Regions from separate parts of the Streptomyces sp. NPDC044003 genome, predicted to be linked through region 2. Evidence: predicted binding sites of a transcription regulator. Region 2 holds the regulator's gene; the other holds the start of a gene.
The links. The regulator HspR, encoded in region 2, represses chaperone genes until heat shock. The targets are predictions, from matches to a motif close to TTGAGNNNNNNNNNCTCAA.
Positions count from the first base shown of each region.

Region 1 (6,750 bases), on a different contig from region 2:
GCGTGAAGTAGTGGAAGCCGTCGTCCGTGCAGTCGCCGCCCTCGACGCGGTGGGCCGCCGTCCACACCGCGCGCGTGTCGGCGCGCTCGGTCGCCCTCTCCAGACGCACCTGGAACTCCACGCTCTCGGCCGCCGGACGCCGTATCAGCTCCGTCCGCAGCCATTCCAGTCGCTCGTCCCGGTCACCGGGGCGGCGGCTCAACTCGTCGATGAGAGCCCAGAAGGCGTCGTCGTTCATGCGTACGAGCATGCCAGCCCCGACCGACATCCGGGTAACGAGATCCGTACGCGCCGGAGCGGGGCGCCGACACGGCACCCCGCTCCGGATGGTGGGGAGTTACGCGGCCACGTCCACCGGCACCACCGCCGGGGCGAGGGCGATCTCCAGGACCTGCCGGACGTCCGTCACCGGGTGGACCTCCAGCTTCTCCAGGATCTCGGCCGGGACGTCGTCCAGGTCGGCCTCGTTCCGCTTGGGGATCACGACCGTCGTGATGCCCGCCCGGTGCGCGGCGAGGAGCTTCTGCTTCACGCCGCCGATCGGCAGCACCCGGCCGGTGAGGGAGACCTCGCCGGTCATGGCCACGTCCGTACGGACCAGCCGGCCGCTCAGCAGGGAGGCGAGGGCGGTCGTCATGGTGACGCCCGCGCTCGGCCCGTCCTTGGGCACCGCGCCCGCCGGGAAGTGGATGTGCACGCCGCGGTCCTTGAGGCCGGTGACGGGCAGTTCCAGCTCCGCGCCGTGCGAGCGGAGGAAGGAGAGCGCGATCTGCGCCGACTCCTTCATCACGTCGCCCAGCTGACCGGTGAGGGTCAGACCGGCGGCGCCCGTCTCCGGGTCGGCGAGGGAGGCCTCCACGAAGAGGACGTCACCGCCCGCGCCGGTCACGGCGAGTCCGGTGGCGACACCGGGCACGGCCGTCCGCCGCTCCGCCGGGTCCTGGGCCGACTCCGGCACGTGGTGCGGCCGTCCGATGAGCTCCCGCAGGTCCTCGGGGCCGACGGTGAACGGCAGCTCGCGGTCGCCCAGTTCGTGCTGGGCCGCGACCTTCCGGAGCAGCCGGGCGATCGACCGCTCCAGGTTGCGGACGCCTGCCTCGCGGGTGTACTCGCCGGCCAGCCTGCGCAGCGCCGACTCCTCCAGGACGACCTCGCCCGACTCCAGACCGGCCCGCTCCAGCTGGCGCGGGAGCAGGTGGTCACGGGCGATGACGACCTTCTCGTCCTCCGTGTAGCCGTCGAGACGCACCAGCTCCATGCGGTCGAGGAGCGCCTCCGGGATGGCTTCGAGGACGTTGGCCGTGGCCAGGAAGACGACGTCGGAGAGGTCGAGTTCGACCTCCAGGTAGTGGTCGCGGAAGGTGTGGTTCTGCGCGGGGTCGAGGACTTCGAGGAGGGCCGCCGCGGGGTCGCCGCGGAAGTCGGAGCCGACCTTGTCGATCTCGTCGAGCAGGACCACCGGGTTCATGGACCCGGCCTCCTTGATGGCGCGGACGATCCGGCCGGGCAGGGCGCCGACGTAGGTCCTCCGGTGGCCGCGGATCTCCGCCTCGTCCCGTACGCCGCCGAGGGCGACCCGGACGAACTCGCGGCCCATGGCGTGGGCGACGGACTCGCCGAGGGAGGTCTTGCCGACGCCGGGCGGGCCGACGAGGGCGAGGACGGCGCCGCCGCGGCGCCCGCCGACCACACCGAGGCCGCGGTCGGAGCGCCGCTTGCGCACCGCGAGGTACTCGGTGATCCGTTCCTTCACGTCGTCGAGGCCGGCGTGCTCGGCGTCCAGGACGGCGCGGGCGCCCCGGATGTCGTACCGGTCCTCGGTCCGCTCGTTCCAGGGCAGTTCGAGGATGGTGTCGAGCCAGGTGCGGATCCAGGAGCCCTCCGGGGACTGGTCGCTGGACCGCTCCAGCTTCTCGACCTCCTTGAGGGCGGCCTCCCGCACCTTCTCGGGCAGGTCGGCGGCCTCCACGCGGGCGCGGTAGTCGTCGGACTCGTCGCCCTCGGCCTCGCCGTTGAGGTCGCGGAGCTCCTTGCGGACGGCTTCGAGCTGGCGGCGGAGCAGGAACTCGCGCTGCTGCTTGTCGACGCCCTCCTGGACGTCCTTGGCGATGGTCTCGGCGACGTCCTGCTCGGCGAGGTGCTCGCGGAGCTGGGCGGTGGCGAGCTTGAGGCGGGCGACCGGGTCGGCGGTCTCCAGGAGTTCGACCTTCTGCTCGACGCTGAGGAAGGGCGAGTATCCGGAGTTGTCGGCGAGGGCGCCGACGCCGTCGATCTGCTGGACGCGGTCGACGACCTGCCAGGCGCCGCGCTTCTTGAGCCAGCTGGTGGCCAGCGCCTTGTACTCCTTGACCAGTTCGGTCACGGAGCCGGGCAGCGGTTCGGGCAGGGTCTCCTCGACGGTGCTGCCCTCGACCCACAGGGCGGCGCCGGGGCCGGTGGTGCCGGCGCCGATGCGGACGCGGCCGAGGCCGCGGATGAGCGCGCCGGGGTCGCCGTCGGACAGGCGCCCGACCTGCTCGACGATGCCCAGGACGCCGGTGCCGGCGTAGGTTCCGTCGACCCGCGGCACAAGCAGGACGCGGGGCTTGCCCGTTCCGGTGCGGGCGGCGGCCTGGGCGGCCTCGACGGCGGCCCGTACGTCGTTGTCGGACAGGTCCAGCGGCACCACCATTCCGGGCAGCACGACCTCGTCGTCGAGCGGCAGCACAGGCAGAGTGAGCGGCACGGACGCCATGGACTCAGAAGCCATGATCTCCCCTTCGGCAGTCAAGTTGAGCTATACGCACTCAATGCTTGTGAGCCCAGGGATGTTCCCGGACGTTCGTTCGCTCTGAGCGATCACCCTCGCACGCGCCCGCGTGGAGCCGATGTAATGCCTGCATGGACATAGGAGCTATTACCGATGCCTGGGTGGCGGGCTGGACCGTCTCCCGGGGCACCCCGGCCGCCGTCGTCGAGCCCTGGGGCTACCGGATCGAGGTCGGCCTGCCCCGGCACGTCGTACGGCACGTGCTGCCCGCCCCCGACGCGACCTCCGTCGGCGCGCTCTGCGCCCGGCTGACCGCGCCGTACAGCTGGCTCAAGGTGATGGCGGGCCCCGAGGAGGTGACGCCCTGGATCACCGAGGGATGGACGGTCCCCGACGACCCGGGCTTCATGATGGTCAAGCCGCTGGACCCCGGCGCCCGCCCCGCGCCGCCCGAGGGATACGCCAGGACCACCGAGGTCGAGGACGGTGTCATCCGGGTCCGGATCCTCGCCCCGGACGGCACCCTCGCCGCCCGCGGCCAGATCGCCCCCACCGGCTCCACCGCCGTCGCCGACCAGATCGAGACGGACCCCGCGCACCGGCGCCGGGGCCTCGGCTCCAACGTCATGCGCACCCTGGAGGCCGCCGCCGCCCAGGCGGGCGCCCAGACCGGGGTGCTCGCCGCGACCACGGACGGCCTCGCGCTGTACGACTCCCTGGACTGGCGCTACCGGGGGCCGCTCACCGGGATCGTCCGAACAGAACCCTGATGTTCCCAGCCGGGGCGGAATCCGGGCCGTCCGGCTGCGCGCGGGCCCCCGGACGGGGCATGCTCGATCCATGGCGCGAGGAGTACGGGGAAGGTGGACGTGGTGCGGGGCCCTGCTGCTCGCGGGGGCCCTGGCCGGCGGCGTGAGCGGCTGCGGCCCCGGGGTGCCGACCGCGCCCGGCGGGCCGTCGTCGAGCACGAGTGCTCCGGCCCCGCCGAGCCCCACCACGGCCCCTGGCACCCCGACGAAGAACCCCCAGCCGAGCGAGGTCCTCATCGAGGTGGTCGTCAACGGCGGCCTCGCCGGCGTCCGCAACCAGCTCGTCGTCCACTACGACGGCAGCTGGACCAGCCGCTCCGGCACCAAGCCGCCCCGGACCGGCAAGCAGACCCCCGCCGAGGTGGCCGAACTGCGGGCGGCCCTGGAGGACCCCGCGTTCGCCCTGGTCCCGGAGCGCCCGACGGGCAGCCCGATCCCGGACGGCTTCCAGTACTACGTGACGTACCACCACCGCCTGGTCGTCGCGGGCGACGGCGAGCGCGCGCCCGCCCTCCAGCGCGTCTTCGCCGCCCTCCCCGAGGGCGGGCCGCCGACGAGCCCGTGAACCGAGTGAGCGCCTCCCGGCGATAGAGAGGGCGTGAGACTGTTGCGCCCCGCAGGGGGAGGCCCCTCCGGGGGCGACGAGGACGACGACGCGGCACTGCTGCGCGCGGTCGCCCGGGGGGACACCGAGGCGCTGGCCGTGCTCTACGACCGGCACGCCGGCTGGCTGTACGCCCGGCTGGCCCGGCGCTGCCCGGACGAGGAGACCGTACGGGAGGTCCTCCAGGACACCTTCGTCACGGTCTGGCGCTCGGCCGGCGGCCACCGGGGCCGGGGCGAGGCGGGCGGCTGGCTCTGGGTGATCGCCGCCCGGCGCCTGGTGGACGCACGCCGGGCCGGCGCCCGGGCCGAACGCGCCGCCGCCGCCCGGCCCGCGGAACCGCCCGCCCCCGCGCCCTCCGCCGAGGACCGGGTACTCGCCGGCCTGGAGTACGGGGAGGTCGGCGCCGCCCTCGACCGGATCTCGCCCGAACTCGCCGAGGTCCTGCGGGCCACCGTCGTCGACGGCCTGACCACCCGCGAGACCGCCCGGCTGCTCGGCATACCCGAGGGCACCGTCAAGACCCGCGCCCTGCGCGCCCGCCGCGAACTCCGCGCCGCGCTCGGCCCGCACCCCCTCGGAGGCACCGCATGACGGCCCCCTGGCACGTCTCCGACACCCTGGCCCACCGGTACGCGGCGGGCGAGGCCCCCGAGACGGACGCCTGGTCCCTGGAGAAGCACGTCGAGTCCTGCGGCCCCTGCGCGTCACGCGTCTCGGCGGCCGTCCACGCGACGACGGCGGGCCCGGCCCTGGCGTCCGTACGCGCGGAACTCCTGACGTCCCTGGGCCACACCCCGGAAACGGCCACCACGCGCGTGCGTACGGAGCCGGCCGGGGCGGCCACGACCGGGACGGGCCCCGGCAGGCCCCCCGTCGCGCATCCCCTCGGGCGGTGGGCGCGGATCTGGTGGGCCGCCGGACCCGCGCTGCGGGGATCCTGGGTGGTAGCCGTGATGCTCGTGCTCGGCGGGGCGTTCGCGCTCGCCCACGGGGCCGGGTTCCGGGGCGCCCGGAGCTGGCTGCTTGCCGTCTCCCCCCTCCTGCCGCTCGCCGGGGTGGCCGTCTCGTACGGACGGCACGCCGACCCCCTGTACGAGATCACCGCCGCCTCCCCGGCGGGCGGTCTGCGGCTGCTGCTCACCCGTACCGCCGCCGTCCTCGGCGCCTGCGTACCCCTGCTGACCGCCGGCGGGGCGCTGCTGCCCCCGGTGGCCGGCTTTCCCGGGGCGGCCGCCTGGCTCCTCCCGGGCCTGGCGCTGACCCTGGCCGCGCTCGCGCTCGGCTCGTTCGTCGGCTGCCGGGCGGCGGCCGCGACGCTCGGCGGCGGGTGGCTGCTCGCCGTCGCGGGCCCCCTCCTCGGGCCCTCGGGGGCGGGCGGCATCGCCCGCTACTTCGCCGGCCCCGCCGTGCAGGGCGCCTGGGCGGCCGCCGCCCTCGCCTGCGCCGCCCTCCTCGCGCTGCGGCGCCGTTCCTTCGACCACCTGGAGACCCGGTGAACCCCTCGGCCACCGTCGCGGTGACCGGACTGACCGTCCGGCACCGCCGCACCGTCGCGCTCGACGCGCTCGACCTCTCCCTCGGGCCGGGCGTGCACGGCCTGCTCGGCCCGAACGGGGCCGGGAAGACCTCCCTCATCCGGGTCCTCGCCACCGTCGCCGCGCCCACCGCCGGCCGGGTGGAGCTGCTCGGCGCCGACTCCGCCGGCCACGGCGAGCGCACCGCGATCCGGCGCCGGCTCGGCTATCTGCCGCAGGAGTTCGGCTACTACCCGGCCTTCACGGTGCGGGAGTTCGTCGCGTACGTGGCCTGGCTCAAGGAGCTGCCGGCCGACCGCGTCCCGGCGGCCGTGGAGCGGGCGGTGCGGCGGGTCGGGCTCGGGGACCGGATCGACGCGCGCATGAAGACGCTGTCGGGCGGGATGGTGCGGCGGGCGGGGATCGCGCAGGCGATCGTCAACGAGCCGGAGCTGCTGCTGCTCGACGAGCCGACCGCCGGACTCGATCCGGAGCAGCGCGTCGACTTCCGTGAGCTGCTGCGGGAGCTCGGCACGCGCGCGACGGTGGTGGTCTCGACCCACCTGGTCGAGGACGTGGCGGCGGCCTGCACCGACGTCGCCCTCATCGAGGCGGGACGGCTCGCCTTCCAGGGCACGACGGCGGAACTCGCCGCGCTCGGCGGCGAGTCGGCAGGACCCGGCGACGCCACGACGAGCGCGGTGGAGCGCGGCTACACCGCCGCACTGCGCGCCCACCGGAGCCCTGAGGGCCGGGCGAAGGAGCCGCTGCGATGACCGGCACCCTCACCCCGTCCCGTACGGACGCACCCCCGCGCGTGCGGGCCGTTTCCCCGCTCCGGACCGAGCTGCGGCGCGGGCTCGGGCCCTGGGCCGGTGCCGCCGTGGCGCTCACCGTGCTGGTGGCGATGTACGGCAAGGCCCCCCAGTGGCAGACCCGTTGGACCGACGTGACGGGACTGCTGCACGTGGCCGTCGGACTGCTCGGCGGGCCTCTCGCGCTCGCGGCGGGCGGCTGGCAGGGCGGCCGGGACCGGCGGCGCGGCACGACGGAGCTGTGGGAGTCCGTCCC
Region 1 covers NZ_JBWKFA010000001.1:436,746-443,495, forward strand. Annotated here, with positions in the region: gene AC07AW_RS01955 (DUF4240 domain-containing protein) at 1-238, opposite strand, end outside; gene lon (endopeptidase La) at 338-2,749, opposite strand; gene AC07AW_RS01965 (GNAT family N-acetyltransferase) at 2,881-3,519, shown strand; gene AC07AW_RS01970 (hypothetical protein) at 3,590-4,123, shown strand; gene AC07AW_RS01975 (RNA polymerase sigma factor) at 4,157-4,756, shown strand; gene AC07AW_RS01980 (zf-HC2 domain-containing protein) at 4,753-5,661, shown strand; gene AC07AW_RS01985 (ABC transporter ATP-binding protein) at 5,658-6,455, shown strand; gene AC07AW_RS01990 (hypothetical protein) at 6,452-6,750, shown strand, end outside.
Region 1: lon (endopeptidase La) is a predicted target of HspR. The motif match lies at 2,772-2,790, and genes of this name have one in related genera.

Region 2 (6,750 bases):
CGCAACCAGGGTGAGCAGCTCGTCTACCAGACGGAGAAGTTCATCAAGGACAACGAGGACAAGCTCCCCGGTGACGTCAAGGCCGAGGTCGAGGCCGCGCTCGTCGAGCTGAAGGAGAAGCTCAAGGGCGAGGACACCGCCGAGATCCGCACCGCCACCGAGAAGGTCGCGGCCGTCTCGCAGAAGCTCGGTCAGGCGCTGTACGCCGACGCCCAGGCCGCCCAGGGTGCCGCGGGCGCCGAGGCCCCGAAGGCCGACGACGACGTCGTCGACGCCGAGATCATCGACGACGAGCCCCAGAAGGGCGGCCAGGCGTGACCGAGGAGACCCCGGGCTTCGAGGAGAAGCCCGACGTCCCCTCCGGCGCCACCGCTGACGACGCCGCCGAGGCCGTCGAGTCCGAGGAGGACTCGACGGCCCCGGCCGGGGACGCTACGGACGTAGCCCTGCTGGCGCAGCTGGACCAGGCCCGTACCGCGCTCACCGAGCGCACGGGCGACCTCCAGCGGCTCCAGGCCGAGTACCAGAACTACCGCCGCCGCGTGGAGCGGGACCGGGTCACGGTCAAGGAGATCGCCGTCGCGAGCCTCCTGTCCGAGCTCCTGCCCGTCCTCGACGACGTCGGCCGGGCCCGGGACCACGGCGAGCTCGTGGGCGGGTTCAAGTCGGTGGCCGAATCGCTGGAGACCGTCGTCGCCAAGATGGGTCTGCAGCAGTTCGGCAAGGAGGGCGAGCCCTTCGACCCGACGATCCACGAGGCCCTGATGCACTCGTACGCGCCGGACGTCACCGAGACGACCTGCGTGGCGATCCTGCAGCCGGGGTACCGGATCGGCGAGCGGACCATCCGGCCCGCGCGCGTGGCCGTCGCCGAGCCCCAGCCGGGGGCGCAGGCGAAGGCCGAGGAGTCGGAAGACCCCGACAAGTCCGAGAAGGACAGCGAGTAACAGCCGTACCCGGAAGCGGGAGGAGGGACGTCGATGAATACGAAGGACTTCGTCGAGAAGGACTACTACAAGGTTCTCGGCGTCCCCAAGGACGCCACCGAGGCCGAGATCAAGAAGGCGTACCGGAAGCTCGCCCGCGAGAACCATCCGGACGCCAACAAGGGTGACGCGAGCGCCGAGGCGCGCTTCAAGGAGATCTCCGAGGCGAACGACGTCATCGGCGACCCCAAGAAGCGCAAGGAGTACGACGACGCCCGCGCCCTCTTCGGGAACGGCGGTTTCAGGGCCGGCGGCCCCGGAGGCGGTGGCTCGTTCAACTTCGACCTGGGCGACCTCTTCGGAGGCGCCCAGGGCGGGGCGGGCGGCGGCTTCGGCGGCGGCGGCATCGGGGACGTCTTCGGCGGCCTGTTCAACCGCGGCGGGGGCGCCACGCGCACCCAGCCGCGGCGCGGCCAGGACATCGAGTCCGAGGTGACGCTCAGCTTCACCGAGGCCATCGAGGGCGCGACCGTACCGCTGCGGATGTCCAGCCAGCAGCCGTGCACGGCGTGCTCGGGCACCGGCGACAAGAACGGCACGCCCCGGGTGTGCCCGACCTGCGTCGGCACCGGGCAGGTCTCGCGCGGCGGCAGCGGCTCCTTCTCGCTGACCGACCCGTGCGTGGACTGCAAGGGCCGCGGCCTCATCGCCGAGAACCCCTGCGAGGTCTGCAAGGGCAGCGGCCGGGCCAAGTCCTCCCGCACCATGCAGGTCCGCATCCCCGCGGGCGTCAGCGACAACCAGAAGATCCGTCTCCGCGGCAAGGGGGCGCCGGGCGAGCGCGGCGGGCAGAACGGCGACCTGTATGTCGTCGTGCACGTCGACGACCACCCCGTCTTCGGCCGCAAGGACGACAACCTCACCGTCACGGTGCCGATCTCCTTCTCGGAGGCGGCGCTCGGCGGCGAGATCAAGGTGCCGACCCTCGGCGGCCCCGCGGTCACGCTCAAGCTGCCCGCGGGCACCCCGAACGGCCGGACCATGCGCGCCAGGGGCAAGGGCGCGGTCCGCAAGGACGGCACGCGCGGCGACCTCCTCGTGACGGTCGAGGTGGCGGTGCCGAAGGAGCTGGACGACAAGGCACGCGAGGCCCTGGAGACCTTCCGCGAGGCGACCGCCTCGGAGGACCCGCGGGCCGAGCTGTTCCAGGCCGCGAAGGGAGCGTGACCCGGTGGAAGGGCGCCGACGCAATCCGTACGAACTGACCGACGAGTCGCCGGTGTACGTCATCTCGGTGGCGGCCCAGCTCTCCGGTCTGCACCCGCAGACCCTCCGGCAGTACGACCGTCTCGGCCTGGTCTCCCCGGACCGCACGGCCGGGCGAGGCCGCCGCTACTCGGCCCGTGACATCGAGCTGCTGCGCACCGTCCAGCAGCTGTCGCAGGACGAGGGCATCAACCTGGCCGGAATCAAGCGGATCATCGAACTGGAGAACCAGGTCGCGGCGCTCCAGGCACGTGTGTCCGAGCTGTCGGCGGCGGTCGAGGGCGCGGCGGCGACGCTGCGCCAGCGCGAGGCCCAGGTGCACGCCTCGTACCGCCGGGACCTGGTGCCGTACACCGACGTGCAGCAGGCGAGCGCTCTCGTGGTGTGGCGGCCGAAGCGCGGCGAGTAGCTCCCCGTACCCAGCACGGAGGCCCCCTTCACCGATGGTGGAGGGGGCCTCCGCCGTGTCCCGGGCCGTTCAGCTGTCCCGTTCGAGGATCCCGGACTGGGCGATCAGATAGCCGAGCTGCGCCCGGCTCCCGCTGCCGAGGGCGGCGGCGAGCTTGGCGATGTGCGCCCGGCAGGTCCGCACGTTCATCCCGAGCCGGCGGGCGATGGCCTCGTCGACGTGTCCCTCGACGAGGAGCTTGGCGATGGAGCGCTGGACGCCGCCGATGCCGTCCACGGAGGGGCTGTAGGGGGTCTCCTCCTCCCAGGGCACGCCGTGGAGCCAGAACTGGTCGAAGACGCCGACGAGGTACTGGACGAGGCCCTCGTGGCGCAGTTCGAGGGCGACCTGGCGGTCGCTGCGTGCGGGCACGAAGGCGACCTTGCGGTCGACGATGATCAGCCGGTCGATGATCTCTTCGAGGGTGCGCAGTTCGAGCCCGTAGGAGGCGACCCGCTCGACGTAGGCGAGGGTGGCGGGGTGGTGCCGGGCCGTGTGCTGGTAGAGCGTGCGCATCCGGACACCGCGGTCGAGCAGTGACTCCATGCGGCGCAGGGCGGCTTCGAGCGTCTCGGGGCGCCGCCCGCTGCCCGGCTGGATCGTGAGGAGTTCCTCGGTGCACTCGTTGATGGCGCGGTCCAGCGCGGCGTTGATGACGCTGAGGCCTTCGAGGACCGTGATCGCCTGGGTGCCGGAGGGGTCCTGCGTGTGGATGGCCATGAAGGGCTCGAAAGCGTCGGCCAGGGCGATGGCGTGCTGCCGGCGGGTCTGTATCTCCTGCTCGATGGGGTGGACGAGCTGGTTGAGAGCGATCGACGGCGGCACGGGGTGCAGCCACTGGCTGTCGTCCGGGTCCGGGTGGAGGAGGGCCAGTTCCTTCAGACAGGGGGCGGCTTCGGCGTCGGAGCGGGCTATTCGGCCGGTGCGAAGTGCGCTCGCGTAGAGCTCCTTACCTACGTCGCATAGTTCACCGTGACTGTGCTTATGACCGGACTCGTCGCATTTTTGCCTCATTTGCACCCCCCTCAGGGTCATGAATTACAGGAACATGATGCCCGGGTTGGCTGGTGAAAAGGGACGTGCGTGAGCCATCGTCTTACTCGCGGGGGGGAGGCAGTGATCAAAAGAGGTGGAGATCGGCCATGACCAGGATGGTTCGTGCACTTAGCGCCATAGCCGTTGCGGCGGCTGCTCTCGGCGCAGTCGCCGCGAACGGCGAACCCTCATGGGAGACGCCCCCGACGCACATCGTGGCGGAACCGGGCGAACCCTCGTGGGAGAGCACTCCCGCGGATGTCGTTCTCGCGAGTCCCTACGAGCCCTCCTGGGAGTTCGCTCCCACGGGCGCGGACGCGTGAGCCTCCCGCAGGACGACCCCAGGTTCCGTCGGGAGATGGCCTCGGCCTATCGCTCCGGCTGGCACTTCGTCGATCTCGCCACGGCCATCCCCCACCGTGGTGACTCGCTGAAGGTCACGCTCTTCGGAGAGCCGATCGTCGTCGCCCGCGAACAGGACGAGGACGTCCGTGCGTACCGCTGTCTGCGTCGTCCCCGCGGCGCGCCGCAGCCCATCCGCTGTGCCATCCGGTACGGCATGATCTTCGTCAATCTCGATCAGCGGGACCACCAGCTGATCGAACCAGAGGCCATCACCGCCACCCCCCGCAGTGCCTGAGCGATTCCCCCGTCGTTGTAGATCGCTCCGGCACTTCCCCCACACAGCGGCGCCATCGCGGACCTGAAACGCGATGGCGCCGCTGTGCGTCTGCGTGTCGGTGGTCAGGCGCGGCCCATCGCCCGGGTGAGGGCGATCTCGATGACGACCCGGTCCGGGTTCGGGGCCGGCGTGCGGCCGTACCGCTCGGCGTAGCGGGCGACGGCGTCCGCGACGACCTCCTCCTCCGTACGGATGCGGGCGACGCCCTCCAGGGTGGCCCAGCGCCCCTTGTCGACCTGGCAGACCGCGACCCGCGCGCCGTCCGCGCCCGCGGCCAGGACGTTGGCGACCTTCCGGCTGTTCTTGTTGGTGATCACGCGCGCGTACCCGCCCTCGGGGTCGTACGTGACGCCGACCGCCACGACGTGCGGCGTGCCGTCCGGGCGCGGGGTGGTCAGGGTGCACATGTGGTACTCGCGCCAGAAGCTCAGGTACGAGTCGGCAGGGTTCCTGGGGTCTGTGGCCATGCCCGGAAACTACCCGGGGCCGAGCTCCCTCCGATACCTTGAGCCGCTTCGACTCAACTTTGTGTACTCTGGAGAGGTCATAGAAGGAGAGGACCCACGAGAACCCAGAAGGAGCACCGCACGTGGACGCCGAACTGACCAACAGGAGCCGGGACGCGATCAACGCGGCGAGCAGCCGCGCCGTGTCCGATGGGCATGCCGACCTGACCCCCGCCCATCTGTTGCTGGCCCTCCTGGCCGGTCAGGACAACGAGAACATCACCGACCTGCTGGCCGCCGTCGGCGCCGACCAGGCCGTCGTCCGCGGCGGCGCGGAGCGGCTGCTCGCCGCCCTGCCGAGCGTCACCGGGTCCACGGTCGCGCCCCCGCAGCCCAACCGCGAGTTCCTCGCGGTCATCGCCGACGCCGACAAGCGCGCCAAGGAGCTCGGCGACGACTTCCTGTCGACCGAGCACCTCCTGATCGCGATCGCCGCCAAGGGCGGCCAGGCCGGTGAGATCCTCGACGCGCAGGGCGCGAGCGCGAAGAAGCTGCTCGACGCGTTCGAGAAGAGCAGGGGAGGACGCCGGGTGACCACACCCGACCCGGAGGGGCAGTACAAGGCGCTGGAGAAGTTCGGCACGGACTTCACCGCCGCCGCGCGCGAGGGCAGGCTGGACCCGGTCATCGGCCGCGACCACGAGATCCGGCGCGTGGTCCAGGTGCTGTCCCGCCGCACCAAGAACAACCCGGTCCTCATCGGCGAGCCCGGCGTCGGCAAGACCGCCGTCGTCGAGGGCCTCGCCCAGCGGATCGTGAAGGGCGACGTCCCCGAGTCCCTGAAGAACAAGCGGCTGGTCTCGCTCGACCTCGGCGCGATGGTCGCCGGCGCGAAGTACCGCGGCGAGTTCGAGGAGCGCCTGAAGACCGTCCTCTCCGAGATCAAGGAGAGCGACGGCCAGATCATCACCTTCATCGACGAGCTGCACACGGTCGTCGGCGCGGGCGCCGGCGGCGACTCCGCCATGGACGCCGGCAACATGCTGAAGCCGATGCTGGCCCGCGGCGAGCTGCGGATGGTCGGCGCGACCACCCTCGACGAGTACCGCGAGCGGATCGAGAAGGACCCCGCCCTGGAGCGCCGCTTCCAGCAGGTCCTGGTCGCCGAGCCGACCGTCGAGGACACCATCGCGATCCTCCGCGGCCTCAAGGGCCGGTACGAGGCCCACCACAAGGTGCAGATCAACGACTCCGCGCTGGTGGCCGCCGCGACCCTCTCCGACCGGTACATCACCTCCCGCTTCCTCCCCGACAAGGCCATCGACCTCGTCGACGAGGCCGCCTCCCGGCTCCGCATGGAGATCGACTCCTCGCCCGTCGAGATCGACGAGCTCCAGCGCTCCGTGGACCGGCTCCGCATGGAGGAGCTGGCCCTGAAGAACGAGACGGACGCGGCGAGCAAGCAGCGCCTGGACAAGCTGCGGCGCGACCTCGCCGACCGCGAGGAGGAGCTGCGCGGCCTGACCGCCCGCTGGGAGAAGGAGAAGCAGTCCCTCAACCGGGTCGGCGAGCTGAAGGAGCGCCTCGACGAGACCCGCGGCCGCGCCGAGCGCGCCCAGCGCGACGGCGACTTCGACACCGCCTCCAAGCTGCTGTACGGGGAGATCCCGGGCCTGGAGCGGGAGCTGGAGGAGGCCACCGAGGCGGAGGCCCAGCAGGAGGCCTCGAAGGACACCATGGTCAAGGAGGAGGTCGGCCCCGACGACATCGCGGACGTGGTCGGCTCCTGGACCGGCATCCCCGCAGGACGCCTCCTGGAGGGCGAGACGCAGAAGCTGCTGCGGATGGAGGACGAGCTCGGCCGGCGGCTGATCGGCCAGTCCGAGGCCGTCCAGGCCGTCTCGGACGCCGTGCGCCGCACGCGCGCCGGGATCGCCGACCCCGACC
Region 2 covers NZ_JBWKFA010000006.1:291,976-298,725, forward strand. Annotated here, with positions in the region: gene dnaK (molecular chaperone DnaK) at 1-318, shown strand, start outside; gene grpE (nucleotide exchange factor GrpE) at 315-947, shown strand; gene dnaJ (molecular chaperone DnaJ) at 981-2,153, shown strand; gene AC07AW_RS24780 (heat shock protein transcriptional repressor HspR) at 2,158-2,601, shown strand; gene AC07AW_RS24785 (helix-turn-helix transcriptional regulator) at 2,671-3,654, opposite strand; gene AC07AW_RS24790 ((2Fe-2S)-binding protein) at 3,995-4,315, shown strand; gene AC07AW_RS24795 (pyridoxamine 5'-phosphate oxidase family protein) at 4,420-4,824, opposite strand; gene clpB (ATP-dependent chaperone ClpB) at 4,947-6,750, shown strand, end outside.